One region of the Pseudophaeobacter sp. C1-32P7 genome, then DNA from elsewhere that is predicted to be linked to it. Evidence: riboswitches for the same ligand, from Rfam matches in the RefSeq annotation. Region 1 holds a riboswitch; each other region holds the start of a gene.
What was found. Region 1 has a riboswitch for cobalamin ahead of SM763_RS14280 (hypothetical protein). Riboswitches for the same ligand answer to the same signal wherever they lie in the genome.
Positions count from the first base shown of each region.

Region 2: linked by a shared signal. The riboswitch ahead of SM763_RS04815 (TonB-dependent receptor plug domain-containing protein) and the one ahead of SM763_RS14280 (hypothetical protein) in region 1 are both predicted to bind cobalamin.
Region 3: linked by a shared signal. The riboswitch ahead of SM763_RS15280 (DUF1636 family protein) and the one ahead of SM763_RS14280 (hypothetical protein) in region 1 are both predicted to bind cobalamin.

Region 1 is NZ_JAXGFR010000009.1:89,182-96,292, reverse strand. It holds gene SM763_RS14290 (DNA polymerase III subunit gamma/tau) at 1-991, opposite strand, end outside; gene SM763_RS14285 (protein-tyrosine phosphatase family protein) at 1,129-1,650, shown strand; gene SM763_RS14280 (hypothetical protein) at 1,764-2,138, opposite strand; cobalamin riboswitch at 2,258-2,492, opposite strand; gene SM763_RS14275 (SRPBCC family protein) at 2,601-3,068, opposite strand; gene nudC (NAD(+) diphosphatase) at 3,131-4,117, opposite strand; gene SM763_RS14265 (5'-nucleotidase C-terminal domain-containing protein) at 4,455-6,311, shown strand; RNA gene ffs (signal recognition particle sRNA small type) at 6,377-6,475, shown strand; gene SM763_RS14255 (prephenate dehydratase) at 6,542-7,111, opposite strand, start outside.
Region 2 is NZ_JAXGFR010000002.1:395,775-402,885, reverse strand. It holds gene SM763_RS04835 (calcium-binding protein) at 1-594, shown strand, start outside; gene SM763_RS04830 (aromatic amino acid transaminase) at 767-1,948, opposite strand; gene SM763_RS04825 (zinc-dependent alcohol dehydrogenase family protein) at 2,172-3,209, opposite strand; gene SM763_RS04820 (Lrp/AsnC family transcriptional regulator) at 3,208-3,828, shown strand; cobalamin riboswitch at 4,303-4,515, shown strand; gene SM763_RS04815 (TonB-dependent receptor plug domain-containing protein) at 4,675-6,561, shown strand; gene SM763_RS04810 (ABC transporter substrate-binding protein) at 6,565-7,111, shown strand, end outside.
Region 3 is NZ_JAXGFR010000010.1:99,967-107,077, reverse strand. It holds gene cobN (cobaltochelatase subunit CobN) at 1-1,481, opposite strand, end outside; gene cobW (cobalamin biosynthesis protein CobW) at 1,625-2,659, opposite strand; gene SM763_RS15280 (DUF1636 family protein) at 2,663-3,085, opposite strand; cobalamin riboswitch at 3,189-3,404, opposite strand; gene cobO (cob(I)yrinic acid a,c-diamide adenosyltransferase) at 3,457-4,092, shown strand; gene glpD (glycerol-3-phosphate dehydrogenase) at 4,166-5,734, opposite strand; gene SM763_RS15265 (DeoR/GlpR family DNA-binding transcription regulator) at 5,727-6,524, opposite strand; gene SM763_RS15260 (DUF1513 domain-containing protein) at 6,697-7,111, opposite strand, start outside.

The DNA of each region.
Region 1 (7,111 bases):
CTGCCGCGTCTGGCGTAATCTTTACCACCGACACCCAATGGGTGATTTCGGCCAGATCGCGCAGAACAGCCAGCGGATCGGCGCCTTCGGCATATTGCGAGGAGAGCTCGCTGAGCGCCGCAGCCGCATCGCCGCGCAGGATCATATCCATCAGATCCAGCACCCGGCCCCGGTCGGCAAGGCCCAGCATGGCGCGGACCTGATCGGCGGTGGTCTCGCCCGCGCCGTGGGAAATCGCCTGATCCAGCAGCGAGGTTGCATCGCGGGCCGAACCTTCGGCGGCGCGGGTGATGAGAGCGAGCGCATCCTCGGCAATCTGGGCGTTTTCGGCAGTTGCGATCTTGCGCAGGAGGGCGATCATGACCTCGGGCTCAATCCGGCGCAGATCGAACCGCTGGCAGCGCGACAGGACCGTCACCGGAACCTTGCGGATCTCGGTGGTGGCAAAGATGAACTTCACATGGGCGGGGGGTTCCTCCAGCGTTTTCAGCAGCGCGTTGAACGCGCTGGTCGACAGCATGTGAACCTCGTCGATGATGTAGATCTTATAGCGGGCTGAGGCCGCGCGGTATTGCACCGAATCGATGATTTCGCGGATGTCGCCGACGCCGGTGCGGCTGGCGGCGTCCATCTCCATCACGTCCACGTGGCGGCCTTCCATGATCGCGAGGCAATGCTCGCACTGACCGCAGGGTTCGGTGGTGGGGCCGCCGGTGCCATCGGTGCCGATACAGTTCATCCCCTTGGCTATGATCCGGGCGGTGGTGGTCTTACCCGTGCCGCGAATACCGGTCATGATGAAAGCCTGGGCGATCCGGTTCGCGGCAAAGGCGTTTTTCAGCGTACGCACCATGGCGTCCTGGCCAACCAGATCCGCAAAGGTTTCGGGCCGGTACTTGCGGGCGAGGACCTGATACTGGCCAGACGGCTGCTCCGCGTGCTGAACCTCAGCGGTTTGGGTTTCAGGATCGGATGTTGGGGTGTCGCTCATGCTGTCTCGTGCCGGATTCGGAATGGGATTGGGACCGCCTCATAGGGTAGGGAAGCCCGCGGGCTTCGTCCACCGCTGTTGACCGTCCGGCAGGGCAGGTGGCAGAGTTTTTCCCTGTATGTGGTGGAGAGTGTGTGATGACTGGGATGAGTTCAGATGGGGCAGGCCTGCAGGCCGGGCAGCCCTTTACGATCTACGCGGTGTCCGCCGCCAATGGCATTCTTGCTATCTGCCCGCTGCCCGGTGCCGGGGGCGACTACAAGGGGGATCTTGAGCTGATCCACGACTGGCAGCCCGGTCTGGTCATTTCCATGACCACCGAAGCCGAGCATGTCTCTGTCGGGGCCGCGACGCTGGGGGTTGATCTACAGAGCATGGGAAGCCGCTGGGTGCATCTGCCGGTGGCGGATTTTGGTGTGCCCGGCCCGGAGGTGAACGAAGCCTGGCCCGGGGTCAGCGCCTCGGCGCGCCAGGCGCTGAACGGTGGCGGCCGCGTTCTGGTGCATTGCCGGGGCGGCTGCGGGCGCTCCGGCATGGTGGTGCTGCGCCTGTTGATCGAATGCGGTGTTGCGCCAGAGGCGGCGCTGAACCGGCTGCGCATGTCTCGCCCCTGCGCGGTCGAGACCGAGGCACAGATGGCCTGGGCCCGCAGCCGCTGAGACCAAGGCGGCCCGCCGGAGCGGGCCCGGCTGTCATCCCGCTTCCTTCTTCACAGGGCGCGGCATTCACCGAATAAAACCGACGCCCCTCCTGTTGTTTGCTGGGTCTGCCGCTACGCCGCGCTGAGCGGGATGGCTTCTCCAAAGGAGCAGGGGCGATGTGGCAGGTGATCTGCGGGCTGCGCTTTTGCATCGCTGGACAGCAGCGCGTCGGCAAAACGGTCCAGACCGCTGCGCTCTGCTGCGGTGTCCACTTCGCAGAACACCCGGATCCTGTCGTGCGAGGCAAAAAAGCGCGCCGGGCAATGGCGGGTGCAGCCATCGAGCAGGCTGTCGCCGGTGATTTCAAAATCCTCTTCGGTCATATCCCGCGCGGTATCGAGCGCCCCGCACAGGGCCACCAGCATCCGTTCCAGTGCCGGGCAGCTTGCCCCGGTGTGTTGACAGGTTGTTGCCGCAAGTTCATGCGTTTTTGTCGTCCAGATCATCGCGCCCTCCGCGCTAAGGCAGGGGCATAAAGAGGGGGAGAGACATGTGGCCGGATGCTTGTCGGCCAGAACGGGCCGCGCTGCAGGAGCCATCTCACCCGCTCCGGACACCCCGCCCGGTTTCGAGTTGTGCGATGGCAGGTCTCCTGACTTGCGGGTCTGGGCTTCTCCGGTCCTTCCCGGCCGCAGGCTGTCGCCTTGCGCCCAGTGGATCTTCCGGGGTCGCTCTCCGCCTACAGTTGCGGGGGCAGTCGTGGAATTGTTCTGGCCGAGAGAGGCCGGATCGCACCACGTTCCCTTTTCATCCCGGACTCGCAAAGGCGGATCGCGGAAACCATCTGTGAAATGGGTAGCGGGTCGAAGGGCGAGTCGTCAATTCGCTTGTGTGAAAGTCGGAGAAATCCGCGCCAACGCCAGCAAGCCAGGTAAGCTAGCTGATTTGTGCAGGCGGATGCGGTGCCCTCAGGCCGTGCGGTTCAACCGTTCTTCGGTCAGCCGGGCGAAATCTGCCGCGCGCGCTTTGAATTTCTTATTGAGCGAGCCGCGCGCCAGTTTGAAGGATTGCAGCAGCAACCGCCCCGACAGGGTCTTGGCCGTCAGGTTGAGCGCAATTGTTACACGGGTGCGCCGCGGCGACAGCGCCATCAGTTCGATCTCGGTTTCGCCGCTCAGCCCGCTGCTGTCGCCGGACAGCAGAATGCGGGTGACGGGATCATAGGATTTGAGAGCAATGCGCAGCTCGCGCGCCTTGCCGCGAAAGTTGAATTTGGTATCCCAAGCGAGGCCGTTTTCAGGCGTGCTGATATCGCCGATCCGTTGCACGTCGATGCCGCGCCGGATGGCCGAGCGTTCAAAGCTTTCAAAGTCCGACAGGGCTTCAAACACGTCGGCGATCGGTGAATCGATATCTTCTTTACTCGTGAAATCCATGACTCTGACGCCTGCTTGCCTGTTTTGATTGATCAATTCTCAGCGTGGCCGCGATATTCCCTTTAATCCAGCGTATCCGCAAGCCAGTTCTGCAACAGAAAATGTGCAATTGCTCCTTTTCGGGCAGGCTTCAGGATCGGGTGCTCTCCGGCAAAGGCGGTCATCATGTCCTGCTTGCTGACCCAGATCGCGTCCTCGATTTCATCTGGGTCGATGGTCAGCTCGCGATCCAGCGCGATCCCGTGGCAGCCGAACATCAGCGACATGGGAAAGGGCCAGGGCTGGCTGGACAGGTACTCCACCTCTCCGACCTTCACGCCGGATTCTTCCAGAACTTCACGCCGCACGGCGGCCTCCAGCGTTTCGCCGGGTTCAACGAAACCGGCCAGCAGGGAGTACATACCTTCTGGCCAGCCGGGTGAGCGGCCCATCAGGACCTCGTCCCCATGGGTAATCAGCATGATCACAACCGGGTCGGTGCGGGGGAAATGGCTCGCCTTGCAGCTGGGGCAATTTCTTTGCCAGCCAGCCTGAACCATATCACTGGGGTGGCCACAGCGGGCACAGAACCCATGCGAGCCATGCCAGGAAAACAGCGCCTTGGCGGTGGCGGCCAGCTCGGCCTCCAGCGGGGTCAGCCGGGTCATCACCCTGCGCAGCTCGGCGAAAGCATAACCGGAGGGCAGGTCCGGGTGCTGTTGCTCCGTTACATCGGCAAAACTGGCCAGCGCCATCTCGTCCAGCGCATCGGGCTGCCAACTGCTGATGTCGCAGGCGAAGGCCGGGCTTTGATCCGGCAGGAGGCCGAGAAACAGAGCGGCGTCGCGGCACCCTGCGGCCATCGGATGCGTGGTGGAGATCCAGGCAAGCGCGTCCGGTCCGCGCTCTGGATCTGACCGCTGGCACAGGGGTTTGCCGCGCCACATCATCAGCACCTGTGCGTCCTTTGCCCCCCAGGCAGCGTCTAGCGCTTCGGCATCCGCACGCAGATGCGCGCTGCGGTCCAGGCCACCCTTGCCGCCAAATGTCACCTCTTCGGCCCGTTTCATATCGTTGTCCTTCTTTTGGCAGGGGATCCGGCGTTAAGGCCCGATTTCCTGCATTGATGGCGGCAAAACCGCGCAATGACCAGCCTGTTCGGGTAGCGCGGTCGATGCATTTTTATGGTTGTGAGCGGATGTTTAACGCCGGGTCACCGGTCTGCCGCTGGATATTGGCGTTAGACCGGTCAAATTTTCGGCATCAGCGCCACAATCGTTAACATCCTCAAAAATGGTGACTTTGCAAATCAAGGAAACGCTGTTTCAAAGGGTTAACGCGTTCGTGTCAGAACGTGAGAAAAAAACGAAGATCGGAAGACGCCGTGCAGGCTGCGGGTAGAGCAATATGACAGGACCGGATCAATCCTTGCCATTGGGGAAGGGGGTGCTGCGCTTGTTGGCAACCACCGATCTGCACAGCAATCTGCTCAGCTACGACTATTATGCCGACCGGCCGGACCCCAGCATCGGCCTGTCCCGCGTCGCGTCCCTGATCGCAGAGGCGCGGCAAGAGGTCCGGGAGGCTGGGGGCACGGTGCTGCTCTTGGACAATGGTGATGGGCTGCAAGGGGCGCCGATTGGTGAAATTTCCTCTGACGACCCGATCGTGCCGCATCCGCTGATGCAGGCCTTCAACGTGTTGCAATACGATGCCATCGGGCTTGGAAATCACGACTTCAACTTCGGTCTGGAGACGCTTGAGCAGGTGCTGGAGCAGGCACCTTGTCCGGTGATTTGCTCGAATATGACAGCCGTGGAGGAGGGACGGAAGCTACCTTTCGCCCGCTCCACCATTCTGGAGCGGGAGGTGCCTGCCTGCGCTGGTGCACCGCCGCTGCGGATCGGGATCCTGTCGGTGCTGCCGCCGCAGACGGTAACATGGGATGCGCATCTTCTCGAAGGTCAGGTCGTGGTTGCGGACATGGTGCAGGCGGCTGCCGCCGCTGCCAGCGCGCTGCGGCGGGAAGGATGCGATATCGTGATCGCATTGGCGCATACCGGTGTCGGAGGGTTGGAGCGGGTGCCGGGCATGGAGAATGCCTTGCTTCCCATCGCGGCCACGGCGGGAATCGATGCGGTGATTGGCGGGCACACCCACAAGACCCTTCCAGATCCCGAGCACAGTTTCACCAAGCCGGTGGTCATGCCGGGTGCGCATGGATCACACCTGGGGCAGATCGATCTGCAGGTGTCGCACGGCCCGGAGGGGTGGCGGCTGGAAAATTGGGACGCCCGCCTCAAACCCATCTGCAGCAGGGCAGAGAATGGCGATCTGATGTCTCTGGTCGAGGAGGACGCTGAACTGACCCGTGCGCTTGGCCCCGCGCATGATTCAACGCGCGAACGGATGCGTCAGCCAGTTGGCTTCAGTGACGTGCCTTTGCACTCCTTCTTTACTTTCTTTGGGCCCGATCTTGGGCTGGAACTTGCAGCAGCAGCGCAGGCGGCAGCGGTCAGGCCGCTGCTGGAAGGCACTGAGGTTGGTAAACTGCCGCTCTTGTCCGCGGCGGCGCCAGGCAAATTCGGTGGCCGTTCCGGGCCGGGGCATTATACCGACATCGGGCGTGGCGATCTGTGTATGCGCAACGTCGCTGATCTTCACATCTTCCCGAATGAGCTGAGGCTGGTGGTTGCGACCGGCGCGCAGGTGCTGGACTGGCTGGAAATGTCCGCGGGTGTGTTCAAACAAGTCCGCCCAGGCAGTACCGAACAGGAACTGGTTGATCCCAGCCGTGCCGGGCATAATTTTGACGTTCTTTTTGGCCTGCAATACGAAATAGATCTCTCGGCACCGCCGCGGTTTTCCTCCTCTGGCGTGCGGATCAACCCGGCGGCAGGGCGCATTCGACGTCTGCGCGTGCATGGGCGGCCCGTGGCCCCTGCGCAGCGTTTTGCCGTCGTTGTCAACAGTTACAGGGTCAGCGGTGGTGGTAATTTCCAGATGGTCAAAGACGCCGAGAGCATCCCGCTGCCGCCGGTGCGAATCCGGGATGTGATCCGGGACTACGTTGCGGGTCGCCTGCCTGAGGATCCACTGGCGCAGGAAGAGTATCCGTGGCGGTTTGCCGAGCTCAACAACGCCGAGGCTGCCGCCTATACCAGCCCGGAGGCGGTGCAGTATCTGGATGAATTGCCGGAGGGGCAGGTGCGCAACTGCGGCATGACACCAAAAGGCTTTCTGAAACTGATGCTTGCCCTCTGAACTGCGGAGCGGTGGATCGGGGAGGCCCCCTTGTCATTGCTGCGGCAGCCGCCTATATCGGGATTCGAGAGGTTGGCGCGGGCAAGCGCCTCGCCAACCTGGTCAGGTCCGGAAGGAAGCAGCCACAACGAGCCCCGCTTGGGTCGATGTCCAACCTCTCACCTTTCCCCAAAATACAGGTCCAGCCCGCCGAAAGGCGTGGGCTGTCTTAATGCCCGCAGAATTACAGGTTAGTAGCGGCCATTGTCAGCGGGATAGACGCCCAGGATCTCGACGTTGGTGGTAAAATAGGCCAGCTCGTCCATTGCCAGCTGCACGTTCTCATCCTCGGGATGGCCTTCGATATCGGCATAGAACTGTGTCGCCGTGAAGGAGCCGTCGACCATATAGCTTTCCAGCTTGGTCATGTTGATTCCATTGGTGGCAAAGCCACCCATCGCCTTGTAGAGCGCGGCGGGGATGTTGCGCACCTGGAACACGAAACTTGTGATCATGCCATGGGCACCGCGACGGCTGTAATCTGGCTCGCGCGACATGATCAGGAACCGCGTGGTGTTGTCGCCGTTGTCTTCGATATGGCGGGCCAGCACATCCAAACCGTAGATCTCTCCGGCCAGCTCGCTGGCGAGGGCGGCAACGTGTTTGTCGCCAGCCTCCGCCACATCGCGGGCGGCCCGTGCGTTGTCGGGGCTGACCCGGCCGGTGATGTCATGTTTACGCAGGAACTGTCCGCATTGCGGTAGAAGAACCAGATGCGATTTCGCCTCGCGGATATCTTCCAGCCGGGCACCGGGCACGCC
Region 2 (7,111 bases), on a different contig from region 1:
GGGGCGGGCACCTCCTATGAGAGCACGGTGACGCTGCAGAACTATCACCTGCACAGCTCGTTTCTTCCGCAGGACGGGACGTTCGATGGCAGCTTCTCCATCGTCGGGGACAGCTATAGTGTTGCAACCGATGACTATATTGTCGGCAGCGACGGTGGTGTTGATCGGCTCTATGGCAATGCTGGCAATGACACGCTGGTTGCGGGCGAATCTGGGGATCTCCTGTTCGGCGGATCGGGTGATGACAGCCTGATTGGCGGAAGCGGTGCGGATCAGCTCTTCGGCGACGATGGCAACGACGTGATCACCGGCGGATCCGGCGTCGATCATTTCCAGTTCGATCTCTACAGCAACGGGGTTGATACATTCGACTTCGGTTCGGATGTCGTCACCGATTTTGAGGTCGGCGATACGCTTGAAATCAAGGGATGGGGCCTTGGCGACCTGTCTGTCAGCGTCACGCAGAGCGGAGCAGATACACTGCTTACCGCAGAAGCGGGTACTAGCCACGAAAGCAGCGTCCTGCTGGAAGATGTGCTGGTGTCGCCCGGAGAGTGGGACCTGAGCGGGGATACCTTCACCCTCTGGGGATAAGCGAACAACATAACTTGCTTTTGGACGGGCGCCGTTTGGTGCCCGTCCTGTTCACGCTTTCGATAGTCCCTGTCATTGACGCGGCAAGCGTCCGAGCCGAAACACTAGGAAGATACCGCGTGACCGTCAGACCAAGATGGCGTGGTGCAATCGACACCATTCCTGGTGAGTTTCAGTCAGCCATGACATTTTGGACCGCACGGACCAGCCACAGGACGTCCTGATCACGTAGCCGTGCCACATTGATGCGCCCGCCTTGTACGACGTGGATGCCATGGTCGCGGGTTAGCGCGACTTCCTGGGATTTGGTCAGCGGCAACAAAGAGAACATCCCCTTCTGCCGACCGAGAAACGCGAGGGTTCCTGTGCCATAGGTATCTTGTTCCGCTTTGACGATCGTCTCACGCATCTGTGCCACACGATCCCGCATCGGGTCGAGTTCATCCTGCCAGAGCGCCTTGAGCTTGGGGTCTTGCAGGATGGTGCGAACAACAGAGCAGCCATGGTCCGGCGCGTGTGATGCCCCCGAGCGGACGATTGCGGTGACCGCCCGTTTAACGCGATTGCGATCTGGGGTGCGTGTTTTGACAAAAAGTGCCCCGGCGCGATCACGATAAAGGCCAAAGGACTTGGACAGGGTGATGCAGACAATGCACTCGGGAAACCGTTTCGCAATTTGTCGGGCGAGGTCGCAGTCTGCATCGAAACTGCGGGCGAACCCGAGGTAGGCGAGGTCGATCCACGGCACAATGCCGCGCTCTTCCAGGATGTCGAGCAGAGCTGCGATTTGCTCTGATGTCATATCCGCTCCGGTCGGGTTGTGACAGGCGCCTTGCATCAGGAAGACATCGCCGGGGCTGGCGGCCCTGAGCCCGTCGAGCATTTCGTCAAAAGTGAGCTCGCTGCGGATCGAATCGTAATAGTGCAGGGATCGGAAGTTCGCCTGCGCCGCGGAGAGAATCGGGACATAGTTGCCGTAGGTCGGAGATTGCAGCCAGACCGTGGGTTTTTTGGGCATTTGAGCCAGAAGATCTGCGATCACCCGCAGGGCAACCGCACCGCCGGAGGTTTGCGCCGCGATCCAGTCGCTGCTGTAGGCGTCGCCCATGATCTCGTGGCCGAGCACCGCGCAATACTCCACATCGCCCGTGAGCGCGAGGTAGGACTTGCTGGTCTGGCTTTCGACCAGCCGCTGTTCTGCCTGTTTGACGGCCTTCAAGACCGGGGTCTGTCCCTGCGCGTCCTGATAGATGCCAACCGTCAAGTTCAGCTTGTCCTGCCGCGGGTCCTGAGCGAAATACTCTGCCCCGATCATGATTGGATCTACAGGGTATTCTTCCACCTGCTCAAACATTATTCACCCTTTCCAGTTCGACGGTCCGACTATGGAATGCTGTGATCGCGCGGGGCATCATCGTGCCGCTTCGGTCGTCAGTCATTACCTTTTCAGCCACATGAGGCGTCATGTTGGGCTGCGTCACACCCCGGGCGATTATTCCGTTGGCATATCGCCTTTGACCGTCAGCGATAACGCAGGCCAAGGTGTCATTTCCGATGAATCCGATTTTCTCCATGGCTCAAAAGCGGGTAATGACAGTTGCACCCACGGAGCGGAATTTATCCATCTCCATCAAGGCCTGAGGGGCATCGGCAAGGCTGATCTGCTCTCCGACCAGTCGTGCCGGGTCCAGCTTGCCGCTGGCGACGAGGTCAAGCATCGCGCCGTAGCGATGTGCCTGCATCCCGTGTGAACCAAGCAATTCGATTTCCTGCCCGACGATCTTTGGCATTGGAACGGTCGGTGCCGCGTGCTCACCCAGCATCAGACCCACCTGCACATGCTTGCCCCGCGGCCGCAGGCAGAGGATTGAATTGGTCATAGTTGACGGGTGACCAAGTGCGTCGAGAGAGACGTGGGCACCTCCGCGGGTGATCTCCCGAACGGCCTCCGGCACGTCGGCCTCCCTACCGTTTAGCACCGTCACGGCGCCAAGCTCCTTCGCCAGCGTCAACTTAGCTGGATCAAGGTCCACGCCGATCACGTTGGCCCCACAAGCCGAGGCGATCATCACGGCGGACAGGCCTACGCCGCCGCAACCATGCACAGCCACCCATTGTCCTGCGCTGACCTTCCCTTGATCTACCACCGCCCGAAATGAGGTTGCAAAGCGGCAACCAAGGCTCGCGGCAGTGGCAAAACTCATGGTCTCGGGCAGGGCGACAAGGTTCAGATCGGCCTGATGAATGCCTACGTATTCCGCAAAGGATCCCCAGTGGGTAAAACCCGGCTGTTCCTGCTGCAGGCAGACCTGCTGGTTGCCGGAATGGCATTCGGAACAGCTGCCGCACCCACAGATGAATGGTACAGTGACCTTGTCGCCAACCTTCCATTTTGTGACGTCATTCCCAACGGCCTCGACGACGCCAGCCAACTCGTGGCCAGGCACATGCGGCAAGTCGATGTCGCTGTCGTGTCCCATCCAGCCATGCCAGTCGCTGCGGCAGACGCCGGTGGCCGCAACCCTGAGGACAACGCCATGCGGCTCTGGCGTCGGGTCGTCCACGGTAACCAGCTTTGGCGCGCTTTGGAATTTTTCGAAAAGGACGGCTTTCATGGCAGGATCTTTCGCTGAAGAGTATTTTGGACGAGATCATAGTCTGGATGAGGGAAATACCTTTGCCAATCCTCCCCGTATTGCGCAAATCTGGAGTGGAATTCCCTATGGAATCGTCATTATTGAAAGATATCTACCCATGCCTGACATCGACGCCGTCAATGCCGAGATCTTGACCCTGTTGCAGGAGGATGGCCGCATGACCAATGCCAAGTTGTCCGAGCATCTGGGGATGAGCGAGACCCCCTGTTGGAGGCGGCTCAAACGTCTTGAAGAAAGCGGCATCATCGAAGGTTATCAAGCCAATCTGAGCCGTCGAAAGCTCGGCCTCGGCGTTATGGCCTTCGTCCAGCTGCGCTGTTCCGAGCATGATCAAGCCGCGACGGCAGAATTTCAGCGCATCGTTGAAACGACACCGAACATCCTGGCTTGCCACAACACGACCGGCGCGGATGATTTCCTGCTGATCGTGGTTGCCCGTGATCTCGATGATTACAGTGGTTTCGTCGACAGCACTCTGAGGCGGCTACCCGGTGTCACCAGCATTCGGTCCAACCTCTCATTGAAAGAAATGAAGGCGTCGAGCAAGCTGCCCGTCAGTGCAGCATCAATGAAATAGACTGCCGCGCAAGCTGGTTTTCCGTCGTGTTTGAACCGGAGCCTGTAACCGGCCACCGGACTGAACCTGTGCCCGCGACAGACCTTTGCGAAGATCTGGGCGTTCATGCGCGGTCTCGTACTGGAACGCTTTGGGCGGAGATGGAAACGCCACAGCTCCGCCGGGATGCGGAAGAGGCGCGTTGCCACCGCAGGGGCATTGCCAGGGGAAATCTGTCCGTGATGCGGGGCAGGGGGGACAGCCACGACCCCAGCCATTGGATTCGGTGGAGATCGGAACGGGGAACCATGCCGTAGCGTGGAATATCGCCTGCGCAAAGGTTGCGGTCGATGCGGCACAGCATTGCGTTTGCAGCATTGAAACCATCACTTAGCAGTTGATTTCAGGCGATTGTTGCTGGTGTGCGCGGTGCATTGTTTGAAAACTCCATCCTTGGCGGCGTCTACTCCTTCTTGACAGAGTAAATCCAGTTTGCCTAAGTCCGGCCATTCTGGTCCGGCTGGGAATACCATCCGGGTAAAAGGGAACATGGTAAGGCGTCGGTACAAGACGTCAAAACCATGACTGCCCCCGCAACTGTGAGCGGAGAGCAATGCTGCGATATGCCACTGCCCCAAGAGGGGGCGGGAAGGCGCGGCAAAGCTGCGACCCGCGAGTCAGGAGACCTGCCAGAAGGATCACCCAGTCCGGGTGCGGGGCGCGCCGGGGACAACGGACTTCCGTAGTGGTGGCAATTGAACTGTCTGTGGAAGCACTGCCTTCCAAGGACCGATGATTTGTACATGTTGCCCGCGATGGGCAGCCACTTTTCCTGCACCGAATGTGCAGGCTGGGAGAACTGAAACGATGCGCAAGGTAAGCTTGTCCCTGGCCGCCACCCTGATGGTCACTACCCCCGCAATTGCAACCGCCCAGGAGGCGGAGATCATCGATCTGGGCGAACTCATCGTCTCCGGTGGTTTTACCCCTGTCGAGGCGCAGAAATACGGTCGCTCGGTTTCGGTCGTGACCAGCGAAGAGATCGAACAGCGCGGCATCACCACGGTTCAAGATGCACTGCGGTCGGTTCCCGGTCTGATGGTCACCGGTGCAGGTGACAGCTTTACACAGGTCCGCATCCGTGGCGCCGAAGCCAACCACACCCTGATCCTGATCGACGGCATCGAGGCCTCGGGCGGCGACAGCGACTATATCCTGTCTGGCCTTGATACCGCCAATATCGAGCGGATCGAGGTGCTGCGCGGCCCGCAATCGGTGTTCTACGGATCCAACGCCTCGGCGGGTGTGATCAACATCATCACCAAGAGTGGCGGCATCGGCACCGAATACGGTGGCAGCGCCGAAGTCGGCTCGGACGGCTACCGGGCCTCGGCGCGGGTGTCGTCCCGGACCGAACGCGGAGGCATTTCGCTCAACCTCGCCCATGATAATGACGATGGCTACGACTTCTCCGGCAGCGGCGGCGAAGAGGATGGTATCCGCCGCAACACCGCGCAGCTGAAGGGTGACTATCTTGTCACCGAACGGCTGAAGCTCGGCTTCAACCTGCGTGCCTCGGAAGAGCGTTTTGACAGCGACAGCACGTCTTTTACCGCGACCGATGCGGCCAGCTATGTGGTGGATGATCCCACGCAGTTCAGCGACCGCGATGAACAGCTGGCTCAGATCTTTGCCGAGCTCGACACGTTGGGTGGACGCCTGAAACACCGTCTGTCTTACGAGCGTACGGATTTTGACCAATCCTACAACGGTGGCGCCCTGACCGAGACCAAGACGGAAGCGGCGAAATACCTGCTGAGCTTTGGCCTTGATGGCCAGTCGGTAGAGCTGACAGATCACCTGCTGAACGCCATTCTGGAATGGGAAGAGGATTCCAGCCGTTCCAACCCGGCCTTTGCGCGCAAAACCAATTCGATCGCGCTGGAATACCGTGGCAGCTTTGCCAATGGTCTGGATCTGCAACTGGGCGTGCGCCGCGACAACAACAATGCCTTCGAAGATGCCACCAGCTGGAACGCCAGTGCGTCCTATACCTTTGCGGGCAGCGGTGTGCGCCTGCATGGCTCGGCCGGCACCGGTATCGTGAACCCGACCTATTTTGAGCTCTTTGCCAACAGCACCTTTGGTGCCACTACCTATCTGGGCAATCAGAACTTGCAGCCCGAAGAAAACCGCAGCTTTGATCTGGGTGTCGAGGTGCCGTTCCTGCAGGGGCGCGGGCTGGTTGATGTGACCTATTTCGACGAGACGCTGGCGGGTGAGATCGAAGCCTATATGGTGAATGCGACCACCTTCTCCTTCCGCAATCAGGCCGGAGACAGCGAGCGCAAAGGTGTCGAACTGGCGGCCAGCCTTGAGGCCACGGAAAACCTCGATCTCCGTCTGTCCTACACCTATCTGGATGCCACCAACCCCAATGGTACGGTCGAGGTGCGCCGCCCCGAACACGAACTGCTGCTGAGCGCCACGCTCGATACTTTCAATGGTCGCGGCTCCATCACTGCGGATGTCCGCCATGTGGCAGGCAACTGGGACAGCCAGTTCTTTGGCACCTATGCCACGGCCGAGCTGCCGGATTACACCACCGTCGATGTCTCGGCCCAGTATGAGCTGAACCCGAATGTGGTCCTGACCGGACGTGTCACCAATCTGTTTGACGAGGAATACTCGGACGTCTGGGGCTACGCGAAACGCGGCCGCGCCGCCTATATCGGCGTCCGGGCCTCCTTCTGATCGATGCGCTGGCTGCCCGGCATAGCCCTGGCCCTTTTCTGGGCCGCCACCGGAGCCTTTGCCGGGCCGTCGCGCGTTGTTACGATGAATCTCTGCGTGGATCAGATGGCGATGATGCTGGCCGCGCCTGGACAGCTGATCTCGATTTCCTTCGTCGCCCGGGATCCGCGGGCCTCGGCCATGGCCGAAGAGGCGCAGGCCTATCCGGTCAATCACGGGCTGGCGGAAGAAATCTACCTGCTGAAGCCGGATCTGGTGATCGCTGGCGCATCTTCGGCGCCTGCAACGATGGATATGCTGCGCCGCCTTGGCGTGCCGCTGGCGGAATTCGGGTCAGCCTTTTCGCTGGAGGATGTCCGAACCCGCATCGTCGAGGTAGGTGAGGCGCTGGGCCGTCAGGAGGCCGCGCGCCGGTTGCTGGCGGATTTTGACCAGCAGTTGGAGTTTCTGCGGGCGGATGCCCGGGATGATCGCCCGCGCGCCGCGCTTTATGCGGCCAACGGATATACTGCAGGCCATCAGACGCTGGCCGGGCAAATCCTGGAGGCGG
Region 3 (7,111 bases), on a different contig from region 1:
CGGGTCGTAACCTCGCCGCGTTCGGGTTGCAGGGCGATGATCGCCTTGCCTGCGATGAGGGCCTTCAATTGAAAGGCACCATCCTGCAGATCCGGGTCATCTTCGGGGGTACCCCAGGCCGCCTTGAGGTCGGTTTGCAAGGGGTCGGGAAGCGTTTTCAGAGCCGCCTTGTAGTCCGCCAGCGGCAAGGCGATGCGCTCCTCTACGAGGCGGGCACCAAGATCGCCTGTCCCCGTGACGCTGTAGCCCTGATCGGCCAGAGCGCCCAGTAGCTGTTCGCAGGAAGCCAGCGCATCAAGGCCCACCGCATGGGCGATGTTGTAGTCGCGCCCCGGGTAGGTGGAAAGCACCAGCGCGAGACGCTTGTCGCGGTTTTCCAGTTGCGCCAGCCGCAGCCAGCCTTCGATCCGGTCCACGGCGGCGCGCACGCGGCCCGGATCGGCGCGGTGGGCAAAGCGCGAATACTGGAGGTCGGGGTCTTTCTTGGAAGGCGCCTTGAAGCTGACCACGCCCGCCATGATACGGCCATCCACCTCGGGCAGGACCACATGCATGGCAAGGTCAGCGGGCGACAGTCCGCGGGTGGCGTCGGCCCAGTCCTTGCGCCGCGCGGTGGAGAGCGCCACCTGAAACACCGGACAGCCAGTCACGCTGAGCGGCGAGGGGCGCCCGTCTGACCCTTGTGCCGAAAAGGCGGTGGCGTTGATGATGCCGGCGGGAGCCAGTCGGAGGAGTTCCTCGGCGAGCCAATCGGCGGCGGCCGGGGCCTTCAGGCTGGCAGCAAAGATGCCATAGGCGGCGTAGCCACGGGCGCGCAGATCCGCGATCAGCGCATCCACCGGGGCGGTATCGGCCGAGGTCAGGTAGGAGCGATAGAAACTGACCAGAACCAGCGGTTTGCCCTCTTGGGGGGGATCCGTGATGACGCCCTGATCCGGGTCATAAAAGCCGTGGTCCGGCATGGTTTTAAGGCCCGGCACGGGACCTGCGTATAGCCCCGCCGCGAGGGCCATCTGCGCAAGGGCCGCCTGCGCTGCAACCGCGCCGCCTGCATCGCAAAGAGCCTGCAAGCGCCGCAGAGTTGAGACGGGCAGGGTGGAAAGTTCATCAAGCCGTGGATCTTCGCGCCCATCGGCGGGCAGGATTGCTAGCGCAATCCCCTTGCGCCGGGCCAGGTCCTGCAGGGTGGCAAGCCCATAGGACCAGTAGCTTTCGCCGCCAATGAGGCGCACCAGAACACCCTTGGCGCCTTCCAGCGTCTGTTCGGCGTAGGTGTCCACCGAGAGGGGATGTTTCAGCGCCACCAGATTGGCGAGGCGGCAGGAGGGCAGCTTGCCCCCGGCGCGGTGCCAGCCCGCAGCAAAGGCGCCTAGATCGCTGTCGGAAAAGGACAGAACGATCAGCTCCGCCGGATCCTGCCCAACATCAAACGGCGTATCGGTTTCTTCAAGCCCGTGGCTTTCGCGGAAGACGACATGCATGGGTCAGCTCCGGACTGCTGAGCTGAGGGACGCGGCCGACCTCGGGGGGCCGTTGTGCGCCCTCCCGGGGGGGAGGTCGGGCGCGTCCCGGCTTGTCAGCCGGGACAGGTCCCAGTGGAGAGCGCAGCATTCCCGCATGAGTGTCAGGCTCCCAGGTCCGCGTGGATGCCCGCGACGTCGATATCGTCATGTTCGGCAATCACCACCAGCTGGGTCTTGCGCGGCTGGGTGCCCCAGGGTTGGTCGTATTGGGCGCGCAGCCGTTCGCCGACGGCCTGAACCAGCATGCGCATCGGTTTCCCTTCCACCGCGACATAGCCTTTGACGCGCAGAATTTTGCGGTTGCGGGCCATGTTGACGATGCGGTCCTGCAGGTCCTGCGGGTCGGAGACTTCGCCCATTTCAACGACGATGCTTTCAAAATCATCATGCTCGTGATCGTGGTGGCCATCGTGATGGCTGGGGCGGGCCTCCAGATCGTTTTCGGCCGCCGCGCCGATCCCCAGCACCACACGCGGATCGATCACGCCTTCGCTCATCGGCAGGATCGGCAGTTGGCGCGGGGCTTCGGCTTCGATCACGGCGCGGGCCTTGGCAAGGCCTTCTTCCCCGGCAAGGTCCGCTTTGGACAGAAGCACGATATCTGCACAAGAGATCTGGTCCTCGAAGACCTCGGACAGCGGGGTTTCATGATCCAGACTGTCGTCCGCCTCGCGCTGGGCCTGCACGGCGTCAAGATCCGGGGCGAATTGCCCTGCGGCGACGGCCTCGGCGTCGGCAAGGGCAATGACCCCGTCTACGGTGATGCGCGAGCGGATCGCGGGCCAGTCAAAGGCTTTCAGCAGCGGTTTCGGCAGCGCCAGCCCGGAGGTTTCAATCAGGATATGTTCGGGCGTTTCCGGCAGCGCCATCAGGGCCTCGATCGTGGGGATGAAATCGTCCGCCACGGTGCAGCAGATGCAGCCGTTCGCCAGCTCCACGATGTTGTTTTCCGGGCAGTTTTCATCGGCGCAGGATTTCAGGATGTCGCCGTCCACGCCCGCGGTGCCGAATTCATTGACCAGCACGGCCAGACGTTTGCCCTGCGGGTTTTGCATCAGATGGCGGATGAGTGTGGTCTTGCCCGCGCCGAGAAAGCCGGTCACCACGGTGACGGGAATTTTGTTGAGATCGCTCATAGGTTACTCCTCGGATGGGCTGTCACCTGGCTGGGGCGCCGGGGGAATGCGGGCGATGGATTGTTTGCGAAAGACCTGCGGACGCGCGCGCCAGGGCACCAGACCGTCGTCGGTCGCGGCATAGGCAGCCGCACCTTGCAGGATCTCCTCTACGTGTTGATCGGGATCCAGATCGCCGTAGATGTAGCTCCAGCGCTCGGTGCCGCCGCTCAGCACCATGGAACAACCGCGCTTGCAGGCGGACAGGCATTCGACGCCGCGCACCGAGACCCCGTCGGGCAGGTCGGCGGCGCGCAGAGCCTGCAGCAACAGGGTGCCGGGCCGGGTGGCTTCGGGATCAACGCCTTCGCGCTTGCAGGTGGTGCAGATGGTCAGGGTGACCTCTGGGCTGCCTTTGGGGGGCTGTTCAGCCGTATCCTTCGCCATTGGCGGGCGTCTCCTTGCGTCCTGTCAGACAGACGGGGAGAGGCCAGAGGGGAGCCGTATGGATGAATCGGCTCTCATCCGGTCGCGGCACACCCCGTCCGCCCGTAGATTAAGTCTGTTGGCAGGTCTCCCGGCTTGCGGATCTCAAGGCCACCGCATTGCTGCGGGGTCTTTGCGGTTCTCCGGCCTTCCCGGTGTTACCCAGTGGCGTGGAGACCTCTCCGGTCACGGTCGCGGGGGCGGCTGTGCTTGGGCCAGATGGCCGTGTCACATTCCCTCTTCGCCTGCATTCGCAGGAACCAACAAAATCCCCTTGCGCTATTGCGGGCTTCCTTGTCAAGACATGGTGCCAAACTGCAGGAGGGCACTTGGTGACCGAAAAGTCTGATAACGGCATTTCCGAGGAAGAAGCGGCACGGCACGCGTCCAAGATGGCAAAAAAGAAAGCGGCGCGTGACCGCATGATGGCCAATAAGGACGGTGAAAAGGGGCTGATCATCGTCCACACCGGCCCCGGCAAGGGCAAGTCCAGCTCGGGATTCGGCATGATCATGCGCTGCATCGCCCACGGCATGCCATCCGCCGTGGTGCAGTTCATCAAGGGCGCCTGGCAGACCGGCGAACGCACCCTGATCGAGGAGCATTTCGGCGATCTGTGCCAGTTCTACGCGATGGGCGAAGGATTCACCTGGGAGACTCAGGACAAGGCCCGCGATATCGCGGCGGCCCGCGCAGGCTGGGAAAAGGCCAAGGAAATGATACTGGATGAGCGCAACACAATGGTTTTGCTCGATGAAATCAATATCGCGCTGCGCTATGAATATCTGGATCTGGATGAGGTTCTGGAGTTCCTGGTCGAGCAGAAACCGCCGATGACTCATGTGGTTCTGACCGGACGCAACGCCAAGGAAGAGCTGATCGAAATCGCGGATCTGGTGACCGAGATGGGCCAGATAAAGCATCCTTTCCGCGCCGGGATCAAGGCGCAGAAAGGGGTGGAGTTCTAAGACGGCCAGACCATCTGCAGAGGTGTCACCGGGCAGGGAATACCGTGCCCGGTGCGTTTGGATTGCCCCGCCGTTACGCGGCAACCTTGTCCTTGATATAGGTATCGACCGCGGCGCGCTCTTCCTCGGTCAGGCGCAGGCCCAGTTTGGTGCGGCGCCACAGGAAATCATCGCCGCTGCGCACCCATTCGTTGGCAATCGCCCAGTCCAACTCCCGCTCGGTGATGGTGGCGCCAAAAGTGTGCCCCAGCGCCTCGGCGGATTTTGCTTCACCCAGGATCAGCCGCGCTTCGGTGCCATAAGCGCGGATCAGGCGTCGCGCCCAATAAGGCGTCAGGAAGGAATAATCCGCTGCAAGATCCGCCTGCAGCTTGGTCACATCTTTGACCGCGAAATTGCCGCCGGGCAGGGGCACACCTGCTGTCCAGTTGCCGCCGACGCCGGGCAGGGCCTCGGAGATCTTGGCAAGCGCGGCCTCGGCCAGTTTGCGGTAGGTGGTGATCTTGCCGCCAAAGATGTTCAGCAGCGGTGCATTGCCCGTGTCCAGTGACAGCACATATTCCCGCGTCGCCGCCGTCGCCGAGCTGGCGCCATCGTCATACAGCGGGCGCACACCGGAGTAGGTCCACAGAATGTCGTCGCGGTGCAGCGGCTTTTTGAAATACTGCGAGGCAAAATCGATCAGGTAGTCCTGTTCCTCGGGGGTGCAGGTGGGGGCCGTCTCCGGGTCGGGATGGTCGGCGTCGGTGGTGCCGATCAGAGTGAAATCCTCCTCATAGGGGATGGCAAAGATGATCCGCCCGTCGGTGCCCTGAAAGAAATAGCAGCGCCCGTGGTCGAAGAGTTTCGGAACCACGATATGGCTGCCGCGTACCAGACGCACGCCTTCGCGGCTGTTCTGGCCCAGTTTCTGGTTCAATACCTCCGCAACCCAGGGACCCGCCGCATTGACCAGCATCCGCGACCGGCGCGTGAACACTTGCCCCGTCAGACTGTCCTTCAGGTGGATGAGCCAGTGATCCTCGGCGCGTTCAGCCGCCAGAACTTTGGTGCGAGTCATGATTTCGGCGCCGCGCGCCTGCGCGTCGCGGGCGTTGAGCACGACAAGCCGGGCATCCTCGATCCAGCAGTCCGAATATTCAAAGGCGGTCTGGAACTTGTCCTTCAGCGGCGCCCCCGCTTCGTCGCGGCTGAGGTCCAGCTTGCGGGTGCCGGGCAGGATGCCGCGCTTGCCCAGCGTGTCATAGAGAAACAGCCCAAGGCGGATCAGCCAGGCCGGGCGGCGCCCTTTCATCCAGGGCATGATCCGCGTCAGCAGGCGGGAGGTCGGCGTTTCACTGTCGAACCGCATCTCCTTGTGAAAAGGCAGCACAAAGCGCATCGGCCAGGAAATATGGGGCATTGCCTTCAGCAAGACCTCGCGCTCGATCAGCGCTTCGCGCACCAGACGGAATTCGAAATATTCCAGATAGCGCAGACCGCCATGAAACAGTTTGGTCGAGGCAGAGGAGGTGGCCGAGGCCAGATCGTTCATTTCTGCAAGGCTGACCGACAAGCCACGGCCTGCCGCATCGCGGGCAATGCCGCAGCCGTTGATGCCGCCGCCGATGATGAACAGGTCGGTGATCTTTTGATCAGTCATTTTCGTTTCTTTCGTTTTGGCTGGCGGTGTCTCCCGCCACGATGATGCGTGTTCCCGCGGCGCGCGCGGCCTCGGCAAAGGCATCGGGCACCGGCGCATCGGTGATCACTACGTCGAGATCCGCCACATCACAGATCCGCACTGGGGCGGAGCGGTCGAATTTGCTGTGATCGCAGACCAGAACGCGGGTACGTGCGTTTTTCAGAATGGCGCGGGCGACGGAGACCTCGCGACCGTCGTGGTCCATGATGGCGCCATCCGCATCGAGGGCGGAGGCGCCGATAATGGCGAAATCGACCTTGTAGCGGGAAATGAATTCCACCGCGTCTTCGCCGACGATGGCGCCGTCGCTTTGCCGGACCGCGCCGCCAACCAGGATCAGCTCACGCGCTTCACCACCCATCATCATATTGATAATGTTTATGTTGTTGGAAATGACTGTCAGGCCGCGATGGCCGGATAGGGCACGGGCCACTTGCTCGGTCGAAGTGCCGATATTGAGCGTGATCGAGCAGTCTTCGGGGATGAGTTCTGCGGCCTCGGCTGCCATCGCCAGTTTCCCCGCCGCGTTCAGCTTGCGCCGGTCCGCGTAGGCGCGGGTGGCGGCTGAGCTGACGCGTACGGCGCCGCCATGCACGCGCGACAGCGCGCCACGCTGCGACAGATCCCGAAGGTCGGTGCGCACGGTCTGCAGCGACACGCCGAACCGCTGCGCCAGATCCTCGACCTCGACGCGATCCTGAGTGTTCAGCAGCTCTATGATTTCGTCCTGACGAGTCGTGGCATCCATGGGCTTTCCTTTCCAAAACCCATCTAGCGATTCATTTTCGCTTTGTCATCGTTTGCTTTCGGAAAAGTTCGTTTTGCGCGGAGAGCAAAAATCCACTTGTCGCGCAGGCTTCATCTCGCCCGCCCCAGCGATATGCGGGACGGGGGGAGTTGTTTCAGACTTCAGAGGAGTGTCAGATGACAGGGATCAGGTGGTTGTCCCAGCGCAGCTCGACCCGGTTCAGGACCGACAGGCGACCCTTGGCGATCTCGACGATCTCACCGCTGCCCGAACTTGCGATGAACCCATCTGTCGATTGGGACAGGCCGCAGACATCGGGCAGATGATGTTCCGTGGTGAGGGCGCCGCTTGTGGTGTCCATGACCTGCACCACGCCGCCGCGGGGCGAGGTGACAGCCACTTGTCGGCCATCAGTGGAAAAGGCAATGGAGCCGCCGTATCCATTGAGGTTGCGCAGGCGCGGGTCATCGGCGGCCATCAGCCGTGGCGCACCGCCGGGCTTGTGCAGCCCGACGATCGGCGCATCTGCACCCAGATCGCCCTGCCACTGCATGGCAAAGGCAACGGTGCCATCCGTCTGCATCGCG